Linked DNA regions of Bdellovibrio bacteriovorus. The protein of the gene in region 2 interacts with the protein of the main gene of each other region in a pairwise test. Links are inferred from orthologs where the notes say so. Each region holds a gene or a part of one and is shown on either strand. Other genes may lie near its edges.

Region 1 (11,948 bases), 2.8 Mb from region 2 along the record:
ACTTTGTCTGGTGATGTTGGTGTCAACTACCGTTTGGGTGAGCGTGACAATATCAGCTTCGGTACGGGCGTGACTGTGGTGGATCCTCTTCACGGTGATATCGTGAAGCCTGCTCAAGACACTCGTAAAGGCCGTAAAGGCACTTTGTCTCGTTACGAAGTTTCCACTCCATACCTGAGCTGGAGCCGTGGTTACCGCGCATTTGACACTCAGATGATCTCCAGCATGCAATACAGCCATGCGACAGACAGTGATTCTATCAACCTGACCAAAACCTTTGGTGCGGCAAGCTTCAGCCAGACAGTTCTTGCGAACTTCGGTCAATCCAAATGGAATGGCGGTACAAGCCTGACTTTGGGTAAGAGCTTCTACACTGGTGATCTTGATGACGCCAACATGATTGCGGCAGCTAAAGCGGGTAAGTACAAACGTTCTGACATGAGCTTCGGTTTGTTCCCGTTCCTTCAGTACACTTTCAACGACCGTTATTCCTTCAGAACTGTGTTCGGTTACTTCCAGTTTGCACGTTACGAAGGGTATGCTGACAACTTCCAGTTGGAACCATATCAGTCTGTTGGTACCGGTATCTCTATCACTCGTGATATCTACCTGTATCCAAACGTACAGTTCACACCAAAAGACATCCGCGCAGACCGTACAAACGTAGCATTGTCTGCCAACCTGAACTTGTTCTAGTTTCGGTCGGTGAAAAGGGGGCATCTGACTGCGTTGTCGGTGCCCGTCCTCACTCCGACGTGCTTGGAGCACGCCTGCGTTGCGGGCGGTCGCCTCCGCCTTGCATCTGTCCCCTTTTGACCAACCTTGGTTCCCGGTTTTTGGGGGCGGGGAACGGGGAGTGGGCTTTGAGGCAGTTCGTTTTTGGAAATTTTTGTTGAGGATATTTAAGTTTGAAAAAGGCTCCCCTGCGGGGCCTTTTTTTGTTTGGGAGCCAGCCTGGGTAATACCTTGGTTGGCTTTTTGCGTTTTGGGGTTGTGGTTGTTCCTTTGTCTGGTGTTGGGGGGCAGGTTCAGAAAGTGTGGTGGCGGTCGTGGGTTGCCTTTTGGCTGCGATTCGGCGAGCCTTATTCTTGTGTGGAGGTGACTGATGAAACTCGCAGTAGGGATGCTGGCGTTTTCTTTGGTGGTGTTTGCTTCAAATGGATTTGCGGGGGCGCAGCCGGTCTGTGGCACTCAAACGACTTCTTTGGGCGATTCTTATAATTATTGTGTTCACACGGGCAATCGTCAGAAAACCCAGGACGTGGTTTATTACTTTCATGGATTGTGGGGGAATGCCCGGCAGTTTTTTGATCAGCGTCGTGACACCTCGTGGGTGCTGAAGCGCTGGGCCCAGTTGGGGTATGAGCCTTCGGTGGTGACGATCTCTTTTGGTGAAATCTGGCTGCTGGTCAATAATCAGAAATTCCCTCTGCTGCCGGTTTTTCAGAATGAGATGATGCCTTTTCTTGAAGGTCAAGTCGGAGGCCTGGGTAGCGGGCGCCGCCTGTTGATGGGGGAATCCATGGGGGGCTTCAATGCTTCGCAGGCCTCTTTGCAGTTGCCGGCGACCTTTTCCAAAGTGGCTTTGTTGTGCCCGGCCCTGACCGTGATCGGGCCTTATTCTTCTGAAGCTGATATCGACAAATATATTGCTCGCACCAAGGCGCTGCGGTCGCGCGTGAATTTGATGCTGGGAATTTCCCGCGAGGTTTTTGCTGACGAGGCCGACTGGCAGAATCACAATCCCTTCAATCTGCTGACGCGGTATTCGGGCCTGATCCGCCCGGTGTTCTTTGTTTCCACGGGGCTGCAGGATGAATTTGGCTTTCAGGAAGGATCGGCTGAATTTGTAAAGGCCGCCCAAGCCGTGGGAATGTCCGCGACCTGGAGTCCCCTGGCGGGGGGGCACTGCAAATACAACCGTGAGGCTGTGGCGCAGTTTTTCCTGAGCCGCACCCGCTGAAATGAAGTGAAAAACTTTTGGACGTTTCTCAATCAGAAACGTTCCCTGGTGGATACTGACATTTAACGAGTTTAACCCGCAGGGCTGGGATATAATTTGGCTATGAAAACATTCCGTCCGCGCCGCAAGTTGATCGTCAATCGCGAAGTGCAGTTTGATGTGGTCATGCATGTCAGCGTCTTTGTTGCCGTGCTTTTTCTGGGGCAGATGTTTGCCGCTTGGTTGTTCATTGGAAAAATTCAGGAATTGGCCGGGACCGGTGCCTTTTCAATGATGTCGGTGCAGGAATTTATCTCCCGCTATAAAACTGTGTTTTTGGTCTATCAGTTGATCCCGGTGTTGCTGGGGTTGGTGGTGGGCTTTTGGTACTTCAACCGCATGACCCGCAGAATTGTCGGTCCGCTCTTTAATATCAAACGCACGGTGAAACGAATGGCGGATGAAAATCTTGATTCGGTAGAGATTCACCTGCGGGAAAATGATTATTTCCAGGATCTGGCCCAGGACATCAACGTGGTTCTGCAGAAAAAGCCGAAGTGATGCGGCCCTTGCTTTGTTCCAGGGCCCCCAGCACCAGCTTTTGAAAGAGCCATTCCCTCAAGCCACGGGGGCGATTCAGTTCCATTCTTTTCAAGCAGTCCTGATATTCCAGGGGGTCTGTCTTAAATCCCTTTTTCAGCAGTGCCAGAAGTTTTCCCAGGGATTCCTCCTGCGCCTGTCGCAGTTCGCCCAGGGCCAAAGCCAGCAGCTCCTCATCCAAAGTAAAGTCACTGCCAAAGGCAAAGGGCGGGAACAGCCGGTCAAAGCCTGCTTCCCGGGCCTGTTTTAAAAGTTCTGCGGGTGTGTTGTGACGGGCCCACTCCGGAATTTGATAGTCGGAGCGAAGTTTACCTTCTTTCTGCGCTTTGATTTTCAAAGACTCCTGAAACTCAGAATCGGCGATGTTCAGCAGTTCTTTGATGACCTCCTCGTCGGTCTTGCCGCGCAGGTAAGCAATGCCGTATTCAGTGATCACGATGTCACGCAGGTGGCGGGGGATGGTCAGTTGTCCGTGGGACCACAGGATATTGGAATGACGGCGGCCCTTGTGCTGCCGTGTGGATCGCAGCATCAGCACGGAATGGGCTCCTTCCAGTTCGTGGGCCATGGCCACAAAGTTATACTGCCCCCCGACGCCACTGACGACGGTGCCGCTTTCCAGAGTGTCTGAAGCGGCCGAGCCCAGCAGGGTTACGTTCATACAGGTGTTAAAGAACCGGGCTTTGCGCCGCTGACGTCGCAGGGCCAGTTCGTTGCCATCATAAAGATCATTGACGATGGACACGCGGGTCATGTTCAGACCGTCAAATTCCTCGCCCTCCAGATGGCGCAACCATTTGTACAGTTCGCTGGATCCCAGAAAGAAAGCCCCATGCAGATAACGTTTTTGTTTTGAAACTGGCTCCTGTACCTGACGTTTTAAAATCCCGGCTTTGCGCAGATTCATAAAACCGTCCATGACCATTTCGCTGGTGCCGTACAGGCCTTTTTCGAAGGGCGTGCGATACAGGTGCAGTTCACGTGCGTGCCGGCGGTGTTGCCAGAATTTTTCCGACAGCACTTCATAATCGGCGCCTTTTTGATGACGAAGACAGGCAGAGTACACCAGTGCCTCTGACAAAGAGCCGATGCCTATTTGCAGGGTGCCGTCATCTTCCAGCAGATGACTGGCTAAAAAGCCGATCAGATGATCTGTCCAGTCCACCGGAGTCCGCGGCAGGGCAAAAAGTTTGCGGTGTTGACGGGGGTCCTCGACAATCATGTCAAAGTAATCGGGACCGACTTCGGCATCCGTCCCCAGAAAAGGCAGTTCGGGGTGGACCACTCCCAGCAGCAGGATTTTTTTTTCGGCCTTGCGGTATTGATCTATCACATCCAGGGTCAGATCGGGATTGCAGCTCAGGCTGTAGCGCGGGCCCTGATCTGTCTGGCGGCAGGCCACCAGTTGCAGCACCACTTCGATATTGCATTCGACCAGGTACGAGGCCACGTGAGTGTAATTCAGGCTGACGTAATCCTGCTGCGCAGAGTCCGCGTGCAGGGCCTGGCCGGCCTGAAAGTAAAACTCATGAATGCGGACATTGCCGGGAAGCTCGCCATGCCGGCGGTCTTTCAGGTACTCAAACACGGGATAATCAGGTCCGAAGTGACGATCCAGAAAAGGGGACAGGAATCGTCGTTCCAGATCGCTTTGTGGAGAGGGAATATCCAGTGAAAGAGCGGTGTAGATTTCCAGACGGCGGTCAGGCAGGTCTTTGACCCGGTTGTACAGCAGATTGATCAACTGATTGGGTTTGCCAAGACCCAGCGGAGCAGCCACGCGGATAACCGGTCCCAAAGTGTTCAGGAGCGCATCCACAGCCGTTTCAAATGAATGGAACTGACGGGGTTTCTGGTCCATACCCTATTGAAAACCCGGGGCAGCCAAGTGCAAAGTCTTAAATGGCGAATTTGTATTTTAAACGGCAAAAAAAAGAGGCTGCCTTTTCGGGGCAGCCTGCTTTGTTTCTTTAACGAATTACTGGCATTCGTTTTTGATCGCTTTATCAGCGTTCTGATAACGAGCATAAAGCTCTTCATACTGGTCCATGTAAAGCTCAAGAGTGTCAGAGTTTCTTGTGCTTCTCATTTTTTCGCGGATCCAGTTCATTTCTTCAGCAAGTTTGGCTTTGTAGGAAACCAATTGACCGCAGGAAAGAGCAGCCTGGGAAGAGGAAGCAGCGCCAACGATGGCCAATGCGATAAGAAGAGCTTTCATGATAAATCTCCTTTTGAGTTAATGAATTCTGATTTCGGGGCGAACCTACTAACGCAGGACATGAAAGACAATCTTTGATGCCGCAGGAATAATTTTTACATAATCGGGGATTGCATTTATGATGGGTTCGTCTTCCCAGGAGTTTCCATGAACAAAAATCTGCGTGCTCACCCCATGAAAAATCCGATTATTCTGGCTCTGGATGTGGATACCCGCGACAAAGCCCTGAAAATTGCCGACGATGTTTCAGATATCGTCGGGGGCATCAAGCTGGGGCCGCGCCTGTGTCTGCGTTATGGAATGGATTTCGTGAAGGAAATGGCGCAAAGAGCGCCGGTTTTTCTGGATAACAAACACTTCGACATTCCCTCGACGATGGAGGCCGCAGTTCGTGCCAGTTTCGAGGCCGGGGCGTCTCTGGTGACGGTGCATGCCCTGAGTGGCAAAGAGGCTCTGACCCGCATGGCAGCGGTGGAAAAAGAGCTGAACCAGCAGCGTCCGTTCCGCATTCTGGCCGTGACGATTCTGACTTCCTGGGATCAGAATTCGCTGCCGGTGAATATGAAATCTCAACCGATTGCCCAGCACGTGACGGAGCTGGCGGCTTTGGTGAAGGATTCGGGTTTGTCCGGTGTCGTGTGTTCCCCTCACGAATTGGACCTTTTACAAAACCGCGATCTTTACCTTGTCACTCCGGGAATTCGCTTTAGTATGCAGGATTCCGGCGATCAAAAACGTATCATGGGACCCAAAGAAGCTCTTCGTGCAGGAGCTTCGGCGCTGGTCGTGGGTCGCCCTATTCTGGAAGCTTCCAACATCAAGGAAGCTGCCACTGATTTTGTGATGGCAATGTATGAAGAAAAATAACTCTCGTCCGTCTGGCAGAAACAACTCTCAACGTCCTCAGCAGGGTGGTCGCCCGCAGCAGGGCCGTGCTCAAGGCGGTCGTCCGCAAGGGGGCCGTCCCCAGGCTCATGCTCCTCGTGAAAATCAGATCCCGCGTGACTGGCGTGTGGTGATCGGCACGCATGCGATCAATGAGGTGCTGAAAGTGCGTCCGAAGCAGGTGAAGGGCTTCTGGATTCGTCAGGGCTTTGAAAATTCAGGCGATCTGCGTGAAATGAACGAACTGGCGATGAAAAACCATATCAAAGTTGAATTGAAGGCCGAAGCTGCGCTGGAAAAATTCGGTCCGTCCCAGCAGGGAGCCGCTATCTTTGTCGAGGGCGCTCCGGAATTTGATATGGCTAGTCTGGAAGGCCTGGATAAATCCATGGTTCTGATTCTGGATGGTATTGAAGACCCTCATAATCTGGGAGCGATCCTCAGAACCTCCTGGCTGGTGGGGGCGCAAGGGGTTCTGATTCCGGAAGACCGCGCGGTGGGTTTGACGCCTACGGTACATAAAGTGGCTTGCGGGGGCGTGGAGCATGTTCCGGTTGAAGAGACTACGAACTTTGCTAACTATGCGGAAGAACTTAAAAAACAGGGTTATTGGATCTATGGTTTAAGTCCGCGTGGAAAGCGATCTATTTTCGAATTAGAGCTTCCGGACAAGGTGGTTTGGGCAATTGGTTCAGAAGACAAAGGAATGAGAGTGACAACGGAGCGCCTTTGTGATGAATTGGTCTTCATACCGCAAGCTAGTTCTTCGGCGAGTTATAATGCCTCTGTGGCGACAGCCATGGCATTAACTGAGACCCTTAGACAGCATGCGCCGCGCGGAAATCGAAAAAAATCGTAATCTGTCGAATAATTATCTTTGACGGACGTTCTTTTTCTCCGTACAACATTTCGGTTATCTCAGTAAGGCTGGTTTAGCTCAATTGGTAGAGCAGCTGATTTGTAATCAGCAGGTTGCGGGTTCGAGTCCCATAACCAGCTCCAAATTTTTCTGGGTAAGCATTCACAAGTGGGTAGGTGCCCGAGTGGCTAAAGGGGACGGACTGTAAATCCGTTGGCTTATGTCTACGAAGGTTCGAATCCTTCCCTGCCCACCATTTTTTTTGAATGTTTTCCCGGAAAAGTTTTGAAACAGAAGAGAAGAAATTCTCTTCGGGCGTTCTGAAAGGGCGGGAATAGCTCAATTGGCTAGAGTATCTGCCTTCCAAGCAGAGGGTTGCGGGTTCGAGACCCGTTTCCCGCTCCAAATTTCAGAACTAATGCCCATGTAGCTCAGTGGTAGAGCACACCCTTGGTAAGGGTGAGGTCGTCGGTTCGGCTCCGATCATGGGCTCCACTTAATTGGCTTTTAATTTTTAAGGTTAAGATAAATAAAAAATCTCTGCAGGAGGAATAATGTCTAAAGAGAAATTTACACGTAATAAACCGCACGTAAATATCGGCACTATCGGTCACGTCGATCATGGTAAAACCACTTTGACTGCTGCTATCACTACTACTCTTGCAGCAGCTGGTAAAGCTCAAGCAATGGCTTACGATCAAATCGATAAGTCTCCAGAAGAGAAAGCTCGTGGTATCACGATCTCCACTACTCACGTTGAGTACGAAACTGACAACCGTCACTACGCTCACGTTGACTGCCCAGGTCACGCTGACTACGTAAAAAACATGATCACTGGTGCTGCTCAAATGGACGGAGCTATCTTGGTAGTTTCTTCTGCTGACGGTCCAATGCCACAAACTCGTGAGCACATCCTTCTTGCACGTCAAGTAGGTGTTCCTGCTCTAGTTGTATTCATGAACAAAGTTGACATGGTTGACGATAAAGAACTTCTTGAGCTAGTTGAGCTTGAAGTTCGTGAACTTCTGTCTAAATACGAATTCCCTGGCGATGACATCCCAGTTGTTAAAGGTTCTGCATTGAAAGCTCTTGAAGGCGATCAATCTGAAATCGGTCGTCCAGCTATCATGAAATTGATGGATGCTTGCGATACTTACATCCCAGCTCCAGTTCGTGCAGTAGATAAAACATTCTTGATGCCAGTAGAGGACGTATTCTCTATCTCTGGTCGTGGTACAGTTGTTACTGGCCGTGTAGAGCGTGGTATCGTTAAAGTTGGTGACGAGATCGAAATCGTTGGTATCCGCCCAACTCAAAAAACTACTGTAACTGGTATCGAGATGTTCCGTAAACTTCTTGACGAAGGTCAAGCAGGGGACAACTGCGGTGTTCTTCTTCGTGGTACTAAAAAAGAAGACGTTGAACGTGGCCAAGTACTTGTTAAACCAGGTACAGTTAAACCACACAAAAAGTTCAAAGCTGAAGCGTACATCCTGACTAAAGAAGAAGGCGGACGTCACACTCCATTCTTCAACGGGTACCGTCCTCAGTTCTACTTCCGTACTACAGACGTTACTGGCGTTTGTACTTTGAAAGCTGGAACTGAAATGGTTATGCCTGGTGATAAGATCGAAGTTTCTGTTGAACTTATCGCTCCTATCGCTATGGAAAAAGAGCTTCGCTTCGCGATCCGTGAAGGCGGTCGTACAGTTGGAGCTGGTGTTGTTACTGAAATCCTTGAGTAATAACGCAGCGTAAGCTAAGTAATAATCACCCGGGGGACTTCTTGACAAAAGAGTCCCCCTCGGTGTTTCTTGGCATTCTCAAAAAAAGGTCTGAAAAGTCTATTTTTTGAGGTTTTTGTAGTCTCAATAGGTTTTTCCTAATGAGAAATGATCCAGCGCAAGGCGCGCCGAGGAAAGCGTACCGGGGTACGCCGACGAGGAAGCAGCGCAGTCGATGGGTCAGTTGTCATTAGGAAAAAGTGCAGGGGTGTAGCTCCAGCGGTAGAGCGAACGACTCCAAATCGTTAGGTCGTGGGTTCGAATCCCTCCGCCCCTGCCAATTTTGACTCCATAACTTTAGGATGAGGAATAATGGAAAAGGCCAACTCTAAGATTTTGACTATCAGCTTTGCACTTGCAGGTATCTTGGTCGGTTTGACCGTCTCTCTTCTAATCAAGGCATTCGCTGGCGCATTCGGTGTTGTGGCTCGTGCTGCTGACTCTGATATGGTTCGCCACGGGATCCCTGTTTTGGCAGGTTTCGCGTTGTTTGCCGCTCTTCAGTTCAACCCACGCGTTCACACTTGGGGTGAAGAGGTTGTTTCTGAGATCCGTAAAGTTGTTTGGCCTTCCCGCAAGGACACAACGGCTATGACCATCGCTTGCGTGGTTATGGTTCTTATCTCCAGTGTTATCATCAGTTCCTTCGATCTGATCTCTGGCTTCTTAATCAACTTTCTTATGAAGTAAGGACGGAACCATGGAAAAAAAGTGGTACATCGTTAACGTTCAGACCAGCTGTGAAAACACAGCTAAAAAAGCCATCGAAGAAAAGATCAAATCTTCCAAAATGGAAGAATTCTTTGGCGAAATCCTGATCCCTGCGGAAAGCGTAGTGGAGCTGGTAAAAGGTCAAAAACAGACCAAATCACGTAAATTTTTCCCGGGTTATATCTTCGTTCAGATGTTTTTGAATGATGAGACTTGGCATTTGGTACGTAATTCGTCTAAAGTCACGGGCTTCGTGGGCGGCACTAAAACCCGTCCTCCGGAAGTTCCGGAGGCTGAAGTTCTTCGCGTAACCCAGCAAATGGCTGGCGTTGCTGAAAAACCAAGACCGAAAGTGAAGTTCGCTGTGGGTGAGAACGTGACTGTTATCGACGGTCCATTCTCCAACTTCCAGGGAACTGTAGAAGAAGTGAACGAGGACAAAGCGAAGCTTAAAGTTCTTGTGAGCATCTTCGGTCGTCCGACTCCAGTTGAGTTGGACTACATTCAAGTAGAAAAACCATAACCAGAAGCCGCATAGGGCGGCCGATGGATTTTAATTAACACAACCTCTTGCAGGAGTGGGTCATGGCAAAAAAAGTTACAGGAATGATCAAGCTGCAGATACCGGCAGGGAAAGCTAATCCAGCTCCACCCGTTGGACCGGCGCTCGGACAGCATGGGGTAAACATCATGGAATTCTGTAAGCAGTTCAACGCTCGTACACAAGCGTTGGGTGATAGCATCATCCCTATCATCATCACTGTTTACCAAGACAGATCGTTTACTTTCATCACAAAAACACCACCGGTGTCTTCTTTGATCAAAAAGGCGTTGAAACTGGAATCCGGTTCCAAACAGCCTCAAAAAGACAAAGTTGGCAAAATCAATAACGATCAAATCAAGCAAATCGCTACAACGAAATTGCCTGACTTGAACTGCTTGAAAGTTGAATCCGCAATGTCACAAGTTGCTGGTACAGCTAAGAGCATGGGCATCGACATCGCGTAAGGGTGGTAATAGATGGCAGGCAAAAAATTCGCAGCGGTCGCTAAAAAAGTTGATTCTGCAAAAAAGTACACTGTTGAAGAAGCATTCAAACTGGTTGTTGAAACAGCTCCAGCTAAATTTGATGAATCTATCGACGTAGCATTGCGCTTGGGTATCGACCCTAAGCAATCTGACCAACAAGTGCGTGGAGCTATCGCTCTTCCTCACGGTTTGGGCAAAGAAGTTAAAGTTGTTGTTTTCGCAAAAGGCCCGAAAGAAGCTGAAGCGAAAGCGGCTGGCGCTGACTTCGTAGGCGCAGACGACCTGGTAGCTAAAATCCAGGGTGGCTGGTTGGATTTCGATAAATGTATCGCGACTCCGGACATGATGGCGACTGTTTCTAAAGTTGCTAAGATCCTGGGGCCTCGTGGTTTGATGCCGAATCCAAAAATCGGTACTGTAACTATGAACGTTGGTGAAGCTGTAACTGCCGAGAAAAAAGGTAAGTTGGACTTCCGCGTTGATAAAGCAGGTATCGTACACGCTGGTATCGGTAAGAAATCCATGGGCGATGCTAAACTTAAAGATAACTTCATGACTTTGTTGGGAGCTATCGTTAAGGCTAAACCAGCATCTTCCAAAGGTATCTACCTTCGTTCTATCGCTGTAGCGTCCACTATGGGCCCAGGCGTTAAGATCGAGCCAAATGCAGCAGCTGCTGCAACTGGTGCTAACTAGTAAATTTTAAGGCTCTGAGCGTGCTCAGGGCCTTGTTTTTTATCTGGTTATTTTGTATTAGTTCATAAAATTATTGCGATCAGAGACAGTAGGTTTCTTTCAGTGGATGTAATCCCTCGTTTGTGGGGGGCCTACCGAGATAAGGCAAAAAGGTTCCATGCGACCTCCAAACCGACCTGATTCGCACAGGCCCCTTCGAAAGAAGGGCAAAAAGTCTAATGAAAGGAGGCTCACATATGATCACTCGCGCAGATAAAGAGCAGGAGATTAAGCTAATCACGGAGAAATTCGGAAAGGCTAAGGGAGCTTTCATCGTCGACTTCAAAGGCATCAAGGTTGAGCAAGTAACTAACTTGCGTAAAAAATTGAATGCTGCTGATTCTGAGATGAAAGTTGTTCGTAATACTCTTGCAAAAAGAGCGTTCAAAGATCACCCAGCTATTGAAACAGCATTTGCTAATTCAATGAAAGGTACTAACGCCATCGTATTCTCTTACGGTGAGGTGAACGCGACTGCAAAAGCATTGGCTGATTTCGCTAAGGACGTAGAAGTTCTTCAAATCAAGTCCGGTGTTATGGACGGCGCTGCTTTGGATGATGCTAAGATTAAATTCTTGGCGACACTTCCGGGCAAAGACCAGCTTCGCGCTATGTTGTTGGGTACATTGTTGGGTGCAGGTTCTGCACTTGCTAGATGTCTTAACGCTTACGCTGAGAAAATGGGCGGCGGCGCAGCCGCTGGTACTGAAGAAGCTCCACAAGCGTAATTGCTTGAATCCCGAAGGTTCGGGACTGATGGTGCTGAATATTTGAATTTTTAAATAATTTTTTTATATCCCTGGAGGATAAAATGTCTCTGACTAACGATCAAATCGTTGAAGCGTTGTCTGCGAAAACTGTTCTAGAAATCGCAGAACTAGTAAAAACTTTGGAAGAAAAATGGGGCGTTTCCGCTGCTGCTCCAGTTGCTGCTGCTGCTGCAGGTCCTGCTGCTGCTGTTGAAGAAAAAACTGCTTTCGACGTTATCCTTGTTGACGCTGGCGCCAACAAAATCAACGTTATTAAAGAAGTTCGTGGCTTGACTGGTTTGGGTCTTGCTGAAGCTAAAGCCCTTGTTGAAGCTGGTAACAAAGCTGTTAAAGAAGGCGCTACTAAAGAAGACGCAGAAAAAATCAAGAAAGCTCTTGAAGCTGCGGGCGCGAAAGTTACTGTTAAGTAATTTCT
Region 2 (12,017 bases):
AACGCCAGGAAAACCGGACCTCCCCGAAGCCGACAGCCCCTTGTATTTTGCCTTCGCCCCTGACGGAATCTTGAGAGCCACCCCGGGCGCACCTACCCTTGAGCCACTATAACAAGGAGGAATTCCATGAAGTTTCTGATCCCTTTTGCGGCCGTTTTAACCCTGTCTCATGTGGCATCGGCCGAAAGCATCTATTGCACCTTCACTGAACCTTTTATTTCCGTGTCCTATAACTCCGACACCAACAAGGTGAAAGTCTCCACTCCGGATCAGGGCTCGGTTGAGCTGACCGGTAAAGTGACATTTGATAAAGGCGGCCTGATCCATATCACCTCTGAAGGCTTAAACCACAAGCTGACGGTGAATACGACCAAAGAGGGCTCCGACGGAATGTCCGACTTCGTCTATCCGTTTGAAGGTGTCATCAACACCGATCAGATCTATGGCGGTTGTGAAACCGATACTTTGAAAAAAACCGAACCCACTCCAGAGCCAGAGCCCCAACCGCAACCGCAACCTCAACCGCAGCCCGAGCCTCAACCACAACCCAATCCATAAATTAAAAAGGGAGTCTCATCGACTCCCTTCCTCATAACCTCAAATTTCCAATCTCCAATATCCAGGGCTAAGCAAAGCTTAGCCTGGTCCAGACATCGCCTTCAGGAAGTCGGTGTTTGTTTTCGTGCCTTCAACTTTATCGATCAGGAATTCCATCGCGTCGATAACGTTCATGGGCGCCAAAACTTTTCTCAGGATCCACAGACGGTTCAAGTCTGCTTTATCAACCAACAGGTCCTCTTTACGAGTGCCGGATTTGTTGATGTCCATGCAAGGGAAGATACGTTTTTCCATCAGCTTGCGATCCAGGTGGATCTCGGCGTTACCAGTACCTTTGAACTCCTCGAAGATAACCTCATCCATACGGGAACCCGTATCGATCAAAGCCGTCGCGATGATAGTCAAAGATCCGCCCTCTTCGATGTTACGAGCCGCACCGAAGAAACGTTTTGGTTTGTGAAGGGCGTTGGAGTCCACACCACCAGACAGGATTTTTCCAGAAGGCGGAACAACCGTGTTGTAAGCGCGCGCCAGACGAGTGATGGAATCCAGCAGGATGACAACGTCGTGTTTGTGTTCAACCAGACGTTTTGCTTTTTCAATAACCATCTCGGCAACCTGAACGTGACGAGTTGGTGGCTCATCGAACGTGGACGATACAACTTCACCTTTTACGGTACGTTGCATGTCGGTCACCTCTTCCGGACGTTCATCGATCAGAAGAACGATCAATTTCACTTCCGGATGATTGTGCGTGATCGCATTGGCAATTTGCTGCATCAAAACGGTTTTACCCGTTCTTGGTGGCGCCACGATCAAGGCACGCTGACCTTTACCCAGCGGAGCCATCAAATCCACAACACGCGTGGTGTATTCACCAGGGCTGTGTTCCAGCTTCAGACGCTCGTTAGGATAAAGCGGCGTCAAGTTGTCGAACAAGATCTTGTCTTTGCCTTTTTCAGTGGTCTCGAAGTTCAGAGAATCCACTTTCAACAATGCAAAGTAACGCTCGCCATCTTTCGGCGGGCGCACTGTTCCCGTCACCGTATCACCGGTTCTTAGACCGAAGCGACGGATCTGGGATGGAGAAACATAGATATCATCCGGACCTGGAAGATAGTTGTAATCCGGAGAACGCAGGAAACCGTAACCGTCCGGAAGGATTTCCAGAACGCCAGAACCATAAATGTCCTGACCCAGTTTCGCGGCACGCTTCAAAATTTCGAAGATCATGTCCTGACGGCGAAGACCGGCAGCGTTTTCGATTTTCAGTTTGTTCGCAAGCTCTGTTAGCTGCGTGATGTTTTTTGATTTCAAGTCCTTGGAGGACAACCAGCTCTTTTCCTCGTCGGTCAAAGAAATGTCCGCCAAATCCACGTCCTGAACCTGGGCCGGCATCGCTGAGTGAGCGTCATCACCCATCGGCTGGGCTTCATCGCGGCCACGGTCATGACGGAAGTCACGGCGCTGATTGTTGCCGCGATCGTTTCTGTGACCACCACGATCCCCACGGTCGTTGCGGTCACCGCGGTCATTGCGATCCCCACGATCACGATTGTCGCGATTGTGCGGGCGGAATTCACGGCGTTGCTGATTTTGTTGAGGTCTGTCCTGGCGAGGTTCCTGACCGGCTGGAGCGGCAGGGGCAGTTTCAGTGGCTTGTGGCGCAACGGGTGCGGCTTCGGCTGCAGGTGCTGGGGAAGCTTCGGCAGCTGCTGGAGCAGAGGTTTCTTCAGTAGTACTCTTCGCAGTGCGGGTACGTTTTTTTACCACCTCAACGCCTTGTTGATCTTTAGGTTCAGACAAACAAATTCTCCTTGTAGGGATTTAAATCAGAAAAAAGAGCGATATATATAGGAAGCCGATCCGACTGGATTCGTACTTATTCGTTATGACCCCACTGTCCTTGAGCCGCCCCCCGCTTGTCAACAGCAAAACTCCCGGGAGCCCCTTTGTAAGCTGATTGTTTCAGGGTGAAACAGGGTCGAGGAAACAGAAAGTTGTTCATAATGACTGGAAACTTAACAGTTTTTTTGTTTTCTAAAAGTGAAGCCATTTCAGGTGTTTAAATATGAGCCTGGGAAGGTCCGGTTTTCAAAATTTTAACCTGAAATTTCAAAAATCACCCCGACTCCCTATTAATTTTTGGTAAGTAATACCGAAAGGATAGTATCCAAATTTAAGCACAAGGAGTCTGACGTGGAGGACACATATACAGTTCCGGCACCAAGAACCCCTCTTAACCTCGAGGTGTCTTTTAAGCGCAATTACGCGCGCGAAGAGACCAAAGGCACGCTTAAGAATATCAGCATCACGGGAGCCTTTTTAGAGTTTGAGGGCGGAGAAGTTCGCGCCAACGAAAAACTAAACCTGGTCATTATCGTGGCCGGTCGTGAGCGCAAGATCGCCGCTCATGTGATCTGGACCAACTCTGTTGGGGTCGGCGTGAAGTTCATGCCGGTGAACAACCGTGACGTTCAGATTGTCGATGACCTGATCTATTTCGTGGAAAACTCCCGAAACGATCGCCGGTCCGTAATGGATACGATCTTTAAAAAAGTCGGATAAGATCCGGAAAAACAAAAAGAGCGAGTGAAAACTCGCTCTTTTCTTTTTTGGAGGACCCGGGAACCTGATTATGTTCCTACGTGGGTGTTGTCCATAGCCTGCTGTTCAAGCTCTTTCTGTTTTCTTTTCTTTCTCATCACAATCAGCACTGCCAAACCTGCGGCTGCCAGACCAACAACTGCCAAAGCCATTGTTGTGTCGTTATCCATGCCGGTCGGAGCTTCTTCAGCCACTTGCGGAGCCGGAGGATTGATTGCTTCCACTGGTGGTGGTGGTGGTGGTGGCGCCATGTCCTGAGCCATGTCTGGCGGCGGAGGAGGCGGAGCCATATCACCCGCTTGCTCCATCGGAGGCGGTGGGATGTCCATCTGAGCCTGCTGAGCCATTGGATCTTCCGGCATTGGTGGAGCCGGGATTTCTTCCGCAGGAGCCGCAGGCATATTGCCAGCCACTTCCTGGTGCGGTTGTTCCATCGCAGGTTGCGCCGGAGCCGGAGCCGCAGCAACCGCGCCGCCTCTCCAGTAACGAAGCTCTGTACCTTCAGCGATATTGCCTTTGGAGTCTACAGAGTTAGAGGACCAAACCTCTTTCCATGCGTTGTCATAACCCAGAAGGTCTTTGGAAACTTTTCTGATGTTGTCACCGGCTTTAGCCACGTAAGTCTCAGGCGCAATGCCGTTGTCTTCGTAGTAAGTGATCATGCGGGCAGAGTCGTCCGGACGATTTGGAGAATTGTAGTAAACCTTGTCACCAGCGCGAACGTCGCGGGAATTGAATGTCGGGTTGCCTTTTTTCAGTTCCTTGCGCTTGTCAGCGCCATAGATCATCTGGCTGATACCTTTCAAAGTGTCACCCGGGCGAGCGAAGTAAACTGTATTGAACCAGGTGCCGCCGGCCTTCCAAGGAGTTGTTGCAACTTTTTGCAATGGAGCGCTGGCTTTCTTCGGAGCTTCCGAAGAGGAATCAACCACTGTCGTGGAAGACTCAGTCACAGTGGAACTTTCAAAGACAGAGTTGGAGGAAGTGTCCGTCGTCGTTGTTGTTTCAGCTACAGAAGTTGTTGGAGCTGGAACATCGGCAGCAGGAGCTTCTGCGAACGGGTCGGCTGGCAAAGTTTCAGTGGTCGTCGCGACATCGGTCTGTTCTGTGGTGGCCTGATCATCACCCAGAGTCGTTTCAGCAGTTGTGGTTGTTGTTTCAGTGGTTGTTGTGGTTTCGCCCAGAGCATCTTCTGGCAGTTGGTCGCTGGCCAAAGAGTCATCACCAGCAATTTCAAGGGCGTCATCACCTTCTAGTTTTTCAAGGTCTGCGGAATCGAAGTCGGAAGCAACTTCAGCGTCTGCTTGGCTATCTTTAGACGTACAGCTTGTTACTTGGAATGCCAGACCTAGGCACGCTAGTAAGATAACGAGTTTTTTCATCATGTATTCATCCTTGATTGATGCCACGAAACATACTGTTTCAGTAAAGCGTTATTAACAATCTAAGCACAAGATCGAAGTCATGCAAACACTAAGAAAATCACTGGACTTTTGATCTAGTGGATCTTGAGTTTGGAACCCATCTTTATTTTATTTTTATCGAACCAACCTTTGTTCATTTCAAGCGCATACTTCGCAGGTTGTGCACTGGCATAAGACGGCAAGGCCGAGTCCGGAACACCTTTCCCGGACTTCATTTCCTTCACATCGATCAAGGTCAGACTTTTGTCGAAGTAGCCAATGGACAGATCTATTAATGTGTTCTTCATCCAGAAGAATCGGGTTTCCTCATTTTTAAATATAAAGAGCATTCCTTCATCTTCACCCATCTGTGAGCGGAACATCAGGCCGCGCTCATGCTGGTCAGGTGTCTCGGCCACCTCCACGACAAAGGTCTTGGAGCCCAGAGTGACTTTCTTCTTTGAAAATTCCTTGGCCGCAAAGGCCTGCGGAAGCAGGACCAGGAACAGTCCTGCAAACATGACAAACTTAGCGAGCGTAGAACATTTCCAGCGCAACACCATACCGAACCCCTTTGGTCGTAACAACCATACCTTCCAAATTTAAAGCTTCCACCACTGCCAGCAGGATCGAGGCCCCCGCAAAGATAATATCCGCTCGGCCGCCCAGATGGTACTTGGTCTTTTTTTCTTCGACGGTGGTACGGGCAAATTCCTCCACCCAATGGGCCAGACGGTCTTTCTTCAAAAAGAAACCATCCACTTTCTTTTCATCAAAGCCACCGACCTCGATCGCCACCAGCGCTGTGGGTGTTCCCGCAACAGCCACGATCTGATCAATCTTGTGCTTTGTAATTTCTGGCAAAATTGTCGCCAGTTGCTCCTGAATATAGGCTTCCAAGGGCTTGCGATCCTTTTCGATCACCGGCTGGGTTGTGACAAACTTTTCCGTCAGGCGAACACCCCCAATATCAAGACTGTGGCCGTACAGGATGTCAGCGCCCTTGCCAACGATCAGTTCGGTGGAGCCACCGCCAACGTCCACCACCAGGGAAGTCACATTCGGATCGGTGCCCCCGGCAGTCCCGCCCAGATAAGTGATTCTTGCTTCATCCTCGCCAGGAATAATTTCAATCGGAATTCCCAGCTCTTCGCCAATACGAAAAAGCTCCTGACCATTACGCGCATCTCGCGCGGCCGAGGTCGCCATCGCCAGAATCTGATCGACATGCTCAGAATCGATTTCTTTTTTAAATTCCGTCAGACACTGGCGGGCCCGGGCCAAGGCATCGGGATGGAATTCGCCGGTCTGACCAACCCCCTGACCCAAACGCACAACCTGCATCAAATCACGATGCACCTTTTTGATTCCGTCTTTGTCGCCTGAAGCAATCAGACACAGAAAAGTGTTCGTTCCCAGATCAAGTGCTGCAACTTTCTTCATTTCTTTATCCTGTTCTATTTCAACTTTTCCTGAAGGATCTTATTTACCAGTTCCGGATTGGCCTGCCCCTTGGAGGCCTTCATCACCGCGCCGACAAAGAAGCCAAAAAGGTTTTTCTTTTTGCCGGACTTGTGATCTTCGACGGTCTGCGCGTTAGCCGCCAGCACTTCATCCACCAGTTTTTCAATGGCGGCGGGGTCCGAGATCTGCACCAGTCCTTTTTCCTTCATGATGACTTCCGGATCTTTTCCGGAGTCCCACATTTCCTGGAAGATGGTTTTGGCAATCTTACCGGAAATTGTGCCCTTGTCGATCATCGCGATCATTTTGCCCAACTGCGCCGGTTTGATGGGGGATTCTTTGATGTTCTTGTTGGCGGAATTCAATTCACGCAAAAGCTCTGTCATAATCCAGTTCGAGGACGCCTTGAAATTTCTGGATTCTTTCGCTGTGTCCTCATAGAAATCCGCCAGATCTTTTTCCGTGGTCAGCACGGCGGCATCGAGCTCTGGCAATGCGTGCTGCTCCTGAAAGCGCTTCGCGCGGGCAATCGGAAGCTCCGGAAGTTCTTTTTTGTACTTTTCAATGATGTCGTCAGTAACTATCACCGGCAGCAGATCCGGATCCGGGAAATAACGATAGTCTTGCGCATCTTCTTTGGCGCGCATTGAGAAGGTGCGGTTCTTGTCCGGATCCCACAAACGGGTTTCCTGAATAATCTTTTCACCTCGCTCCACACAGTCAATCTGACGTTCAATTTCATATTCAATCGCTTTTTCCACAAAGCGGAACGAGTTGATGTTTTTGATTTCGACTTTGGTTCCGAACTGAGTGGCGCCCTCTTTGCGGACCGAAACGTTGCAGTCACAGCGCAAAGAGCCTTCTTCCAGGTTTCCGTCACACACATCCAAGTACCGCACAATCTGACGGATCGTGCGTGCGTATTCGGCGGCTTCCTGAGGAGTCCGCATGTCAGGACCCGAGACCACCTCCAGCAGTGGAATGCCGGCCCGGTTGTAATTGATCAAAGTGTATTCGCCGTGGTGATTGGATTTTCCAGCGTCTTCTTCCATGTGTGCGCGGGTGATGGAAACAGTTTTTTCTTTCCCTTCCACCTTAAAGGTGATGGAGCCGTTTTCACAGATCGGCTGATCGTACTGGGAAATCTGATAGCCTTTTGGAAGATCCGGATAAAAATAGTTCTTTCTGGCAAAAACAGATTTACGACGGATGTCACAACCCAGAGCAAGGCCCGTTTTGATCGAGTACTCAACCACTTTGCTATTTAGAACCGGCAGGGTGCCGGGCATGCCCACGCTGACGGGTGACGTGTTTTCATTGTCACCGGCATCAAAGGTGGTTGCTTCCGAGCTGAAGATTTTTGTCCTGGTGCTTAGCTGCACGTGGATCTCAATGCCTATGACAGCTTCATAGCCTCTAGATGACATGGGGATGTTTTCCTTTCACCAAAGAGGCGCTCTCCAGTGCATAAGCCACATTCAGCATTTTTTGTTCTTCAAAGTGACCTGCCGTCAGTTGAATGCCGATGGGAAGACCGCTTTGAGATTGCCCGAAGGGAACACTCATTCCCGGAAGCCCGGCCAGATTTGTTGAAGTGGTGAAGATGTCATTCAGATACATCGCCAGCGGATCAGACACCCGCTCGCCAATCTTGAAGGCGGGCGCGGTGGTCACAGGACTCAGGATGACATCACATTTTTTGAAGGCTTCCAGATATTGTTGCATGATCAGGCGGCGCACCTGACCGGCTTTATTGTAAAATGCATCATAGTAACCACTAGAAAGGCAGTAGGTTCCCAGCATGATACGACGTTTGACCTCGGCCCCGAAGGCCTGCCCGCGGGTCTGACTGTAGAATTCTTCCAAATCCACAGCTGACAGATTTTTAAATTCCGCGCGGTATCCATATTTCACGCCGTCATAGCGGGAAAGATTCGACGATGCCTCACTGGCGGCCACCAGATAATACACCGGCACGGCAAACTCGGTCATGGGAACAGAGACTTCAACAATCTCAGCACCCAGTTGTTTCAATGTATCCACCGAGTTTTCCACAGTCTTTTGCACGTCTGGATGCAAATTTCCAGTCATGTATTCTTTCATCAGACCGATCTTCATGCCTTTCACATCGGCTTTCAGATTCTGACTCCAGGCGGGGACTTTTTTCTGTGCGGTGGTGGAATCCTGCGGGTCAAATCCGGAAATCACTTCCAAGGTCAAAGCCGCATCCTTCACCGAACTTACCATGGGGCCTGCCTGATCCAGCGAAGACGCATAAGCAATGATGCCATAGCGGCTGACACGGCCGTAAGTGGGTTTTACCCCGACAATGCCACAGAAGCTGGCGGGCTGACGGATCGATCCGCCCGTATCAGTTCCCAAAGTTCCCGCCACCAGACGTGAAGCCTGCGCGGCCGCCGAGCCTCCGGAAGATCCGCCCGGCACTCGCTCCAGATCCCACGGATTTTTCACCACTCCGTGGAAAGACGTTTCGTTGGATGAACCCATGGCAAATTCGTCCTGGTTCAATTTTCCCATCACCACGACGCCGGATTTTTTTAGGCGCGCCACCGCTGTGGCGTCATAAGGGGGAACAAAGTTTTCCAGAATCTTGCTTCCGGCCGTGGTCGTAAGACCCTTGGTACAAAACATCTCTTTGATTCCAAAGGGAACACCCGCCAACAGACCGACATCCTCGCCCTTGGCAATACGTGCATCCAAGGCCTCGGCGTCCTGAACCGCGACAGGATTCAGGGAAGTGAAGGCATTCAGTTTCGGGTTCAAAGACTCAATGCGCTTACGGAAATGCTGTGCCACTTCCTTGGCACTGACCTTGCGAGTTTTGACGGCTTCGGCAATTTCCGAAATAGAGGCAAATGTTAAATCCACAATCAACCTCCTAAACAACCGGGGGAACTTTAAAAAGATTGCCGGCACGATCCGGAGCATTGCCAGTCATTTCGTCGGCCGTGAATTCCTGACTGACAACATCTTCACGCCAGTAAGCCTCAATTTCCGTTGGGGTCACCAAAGGTTCTATTCCGGCAGTGTTGATTTTTGAAATCTGCTCAAAGTGGGTCAGGGCCTTGGCCAGCTGGGTGCTGTATTCCTGGGCTTCTTCATCCGTCACATGCAGGCGGGCAAGTTTGGCAATCGTTTCGATCGTCTTTTTGTCAATCACCGGAAGCTCCTCTCGGTCTATCGACAACTACGCTATTACAAACTATCTTCAGAGTCATCTTTTGCCCAATGCGTTTGATGGTGACTGGACCTCAGAGATAGGTGCAAATTGTTCTATGTCCAAAAAACGTCATGAAGAGCTCAAAAAGATCATTTCCGAACACGACCACAACTATCATGTTCTGGATAAGCCCATCATTACAGATTACGAATACGATCAGCTCTTCAACGAACTTTTGGAGCTGGAAAAAAACCCCAAAGGTCTGGACCTCAGCGATTCACCTTCACAAAGAGTGGGCGGAACAGTTCTGGAGGGCTTTGCCAAAGCCCAGCACCGTTTGCCAATGCTTTCGCTGGCCAATAGTTATTCTCCGGAAGATATTTTTGAGTTCGACGAACGGGTCCGCAAGTTTCTCAACACCGAAGATCCCGTGGAATACCTGTGTGAGCTAAAATTTGACGGCCTTTCCATGGAACTGATCTATGAAAAAGGCCAGTTCATTCGCGCCATCACCCGTGGCGACGGCACCGTGGGTGAAGACGTCACCCACAACATCAAGACCATCAAGAGCATTCCACTAAAGCTTGCTCATAAAAACCCACCCGAGCTTTTGGAAGTGCGCGGGGAGGTTCTGATGTTTAAAGAAGACTTCGCCAAGCTGAATGAAACTCAGCAGGAAAATGGTCAACAGACTTTTGCCAATCCCCGCAATGCCGCGGCTGGCACCGTTCGACAACTGGACTCCAAAATCGCAGCCTCACGTCCGCTGCGTTTCTTTGGATATGCCCTGGGTGCGGTGGAAGGGGAAACCTTCAACACCCAAAAGAACATCCAGGAATACTTCAGTGCGCACGGCATCCCGACGGTTCTTCCCTATAAAGAAGAACTGCTGGTGGTGGCCAAGGGACCGGAAGAGGTTGTGAAGTACTATCACCACATTGAAAAGGTTCGCCCAAAACTTCCCTTTGATATCGATGGTGTGGTGATCAAGGTCAATTCCTTGCGCCTGCAGGATGATCTGGGGCTGGTGGCCAGAAGTCCCAGATGGGCCACCGCCGCGAAATTCAAACCGGAACAGGCCCAAACCACCGTCGAAGACATTGTCGTCCAGGTGGGCCGCACGGGGGCACTGACTCCGGTGGCCATCATGAAGGCCGTGAAAGTCGGCGGCGTCACGGTCACCAATGCAACTTTACACAATCAGGATGAGATCACCCGCAAGGACATCCGCATCGGCGACACCGTGATCATTCAGCGTGCCGGCGACGTGATCCCGGAAATCGTGGAGGTTGTAAATCCTGACAAGCGCCCTGCGGACCGTTTGCCTTATTCGATTCCTGAAAACTGTCCGGCGTGCGGTTCCGTCGCCGTGAAGGCCGAGGGCGAAGTGGTCACCCGCTGTGTGAATCCACTGTGTATCGCTGTGGTGAAAGAATCCCTGAAACACTTCGTGGCCCGAAGAGCGATGAATATCGACAAAGTGGGTGATCGTCTGATTGAAACCTTGGTCGACAACAAATTGCTGACCAGCTTTTCGGATTTTTACCGTCTGACAAAAGAACAAATTCTTTCTTTGGATCGTCAGGGTGACAAGTCTGCTGACAACATTATCAAGTCTATTGAAAACAGTAAAAACCCGACGCTGGCGCGTTTCATCTTCGCTCTGGGAATTCGCTTCGTGGGTGAACAAACCGGAAAACATCTGGCCGATCACTTCCTGACGATTGATAAGTTCCTGGCCGCGACGGAGGAAGAACTGCTGCTGGTGCCGGAAATCGGCGCCAAGGTCGCCAAATCCATTCGCGACTGGACAGGCAATCCAAAGCTTGTCGATGAGGTGTATGCGATGATGGACCTGGGCGTGAAAATCGCAGGACCCGTGCGCGCGCAAGAGGGTTCCCTTTCAGGGATGAGCTTCCTGATCACCGGAACTTTGCCGGTGAAGCGTGATGACGCCAAAGATCTGATCGAGAAAAACGGCGGAAAAATTCTGGGCTCGGTTTCATCCAAGCTCAATTATCTTGTCGTGGGTGATGATCCCGGATCAAAAGTGGAAAAAGCTCAAGGCCTGGGTGTGAAGATCATCTCTTGGGATGAACTGCAGGCCATGATTTAGTTTTTGCCGTAAACCTGCACAAGGCGCTGGATGTCTCCGGCGCTCAGGGCCGCGCTGGGTGCCAGTTGCGCTTCGGTTTTTGATTTCAGAGTCACTCCGCCATTTTTACTGAAAGCCGTCGGCTGATACAGCATGACCGATTCAAAGTCGAACGACGAAGCCCCGCTTAAGACCATCAATGACGCCGGGAACAGTTCAAAATTGTGTTTGTACTTTTCCTGAATATTGTCCCACATCACTTCAACAAACCGGTCGCGGTCACTGCGATTTTGTTCATGGATAAACCCCAGGGCGTGCATGATCTCGTGGGTGATCTCAGTGACACCGCAGCCTGAGGAAATCCACAGGGGCTGCTTGCCACCGACTTTTCCCAGATAGGATTTACACCCCGAACCGGCTTCAAACACCAGAACATCTTCCTGATGGTTGTAAGGAACAAACTTGATTGGAGTTTCCACAAACTCGGCAATAGCCTGAATGATTTCTGACTTGTTGGGCACATCATCCTGGATATGAAACGGCACCACGCCGTTTTCCCACAACTGGACGCTTTCCAGGGCGACACTGCCACGGAGCTTGGCGCTGCGGGGAACTCCAATCACGATGTCTTCGTTTACGACAGCCACACCGTCTTGCACCACATAAGTCAGTTCATTTTTGACTGACGGCTCATCATGCGGGGAAGCTG

The links.
Region 1: the proteins of rho (region 2) and nusG interact in binary tests that used the Escherichia coli proteins (3 or more experiments, as listed by UniProt). The link is inferred for Bdellovibrio bacteriovorus from one-to-one orthologs.

Annotation. Positions count from the first base shown.
Region 1 is NZ_CP020946.1:881,278-893,225, forward strand. What follows is about bases 7,947-10,755. They hold nusG (transcription termination/antitermination protein NusG), read left to right. Parts: upstream 7,947-8,988; coding sequence 8,989-9,522; downstream 9,523-10,755. Other genes in these bases: tuf (elongation factor Tu), read left to right, coding at 7,947-8,249; secE (preprotein translocase subunit SecE), read left to right, coding at 8,601-8,978; rplK (50S ribosomal protein L11), read left to right, coding at 9,585-10,007; rplA (50S ribosomal protein L1), read left to right, coding at 10,020-10,724. Outside these bases: B9G79_RS04265 (hypothetical protein), read left to right, coding at 1-696; B9G79_RS04275 (alpha/beta hydrolase-fold protein), read left to right, coding at 1,106-1,963; B9G79_RS04280 (HAMP domain-containing protein), read left to right, coding at 2,066-2,503; B9G79_RS04285 (acetyl-CoA hydrolase/transferase C-terminal domain-containing protein), read right to left, coding at 2,472-4,403; B9G79_RS04290 (hypothetical protein), read right to left, coding at 4,521-4,760; pyrF (orotidine-5'-phosphate decarboxylase), read left to right, coding at 4,908-5,627; B9G79_RS04300 (TrmH family RNA methyltransferase), read left to right, coding at 5,614-6,504; more of tuf, read left to right, coding at 7,059-7,946; rplJ (50S ribosomal protein L10), read left to right, coding at 10,961-11,491; rplL (50S ribosomal protein L7/L12), read left to right, coding at 11,575-11,943. UniProt on the Escherichia coli protein: Part of the processive rRNA transcription and antitermination complex (rrnTAC). The complex forms an RNA-chaperone ring around the RNA exit tunnel of RNA polymerase (RNAP).
Region 2 is NZ_CP020946.1:3,735,102-3,747,118, forward strand. The notes cover bases 1-2,878. They hold rho (transcription termination factor Rho), read right to left. Parts: upstream 2,365-2,878; coding sequence 637-2,364; downstream 1-636. Other genes in these bases: B9G79_RS17910 (hypothetical protein), read left to right, coding at 127-558; B9G79_RS17920 (PilZ domain-containing protein), read left to right, coding at 2,758-2,878. Also shown: more of B9G79_RS17920, read left to right, coding at 2,879-3,126; B9G79_RS17925 (LPXTG cell wall anchor domain-containing protein), read right to left, coding at 3,195-4,550; B9G79_RS17930 (DUF192 domain-containing protein), read right to left, coding at 4,664-5,089; B9G79_RS17935 (Ppx/GppA phosphatase family protein), read right to left, coding at 5,097-6,011; Asp-tRNA(Asn)/Glu-tRNA(Gln) amidotransferase subunit GatB, read right to left, coding at 6,026-7,459; Asp-tRNA(Asn)/Glu-tRNA(Gln) amidotransferase subunit GatA, read right to left, coding at 7,449-8,921; Asp-tRNA(Asn)/Glu-tRNA(Gln) amidotransferase subunit GatC, read right to left, coding at 8,932-9,213; NAD-dependent DNA ligase LigA, read left to right, coding at 9,329-11,329; B9G79_RS17960 (M12 family metallopeptidase), read right to left, coding at 11,326-12,017. UniProt on the Escherichia coli protein: Facilitates transcription termination by a mechanism that involves Rho binding to the nascent RNA, activation of Rho's RNA-dependent ATPase activity, and release of the mRNA from the DNA template.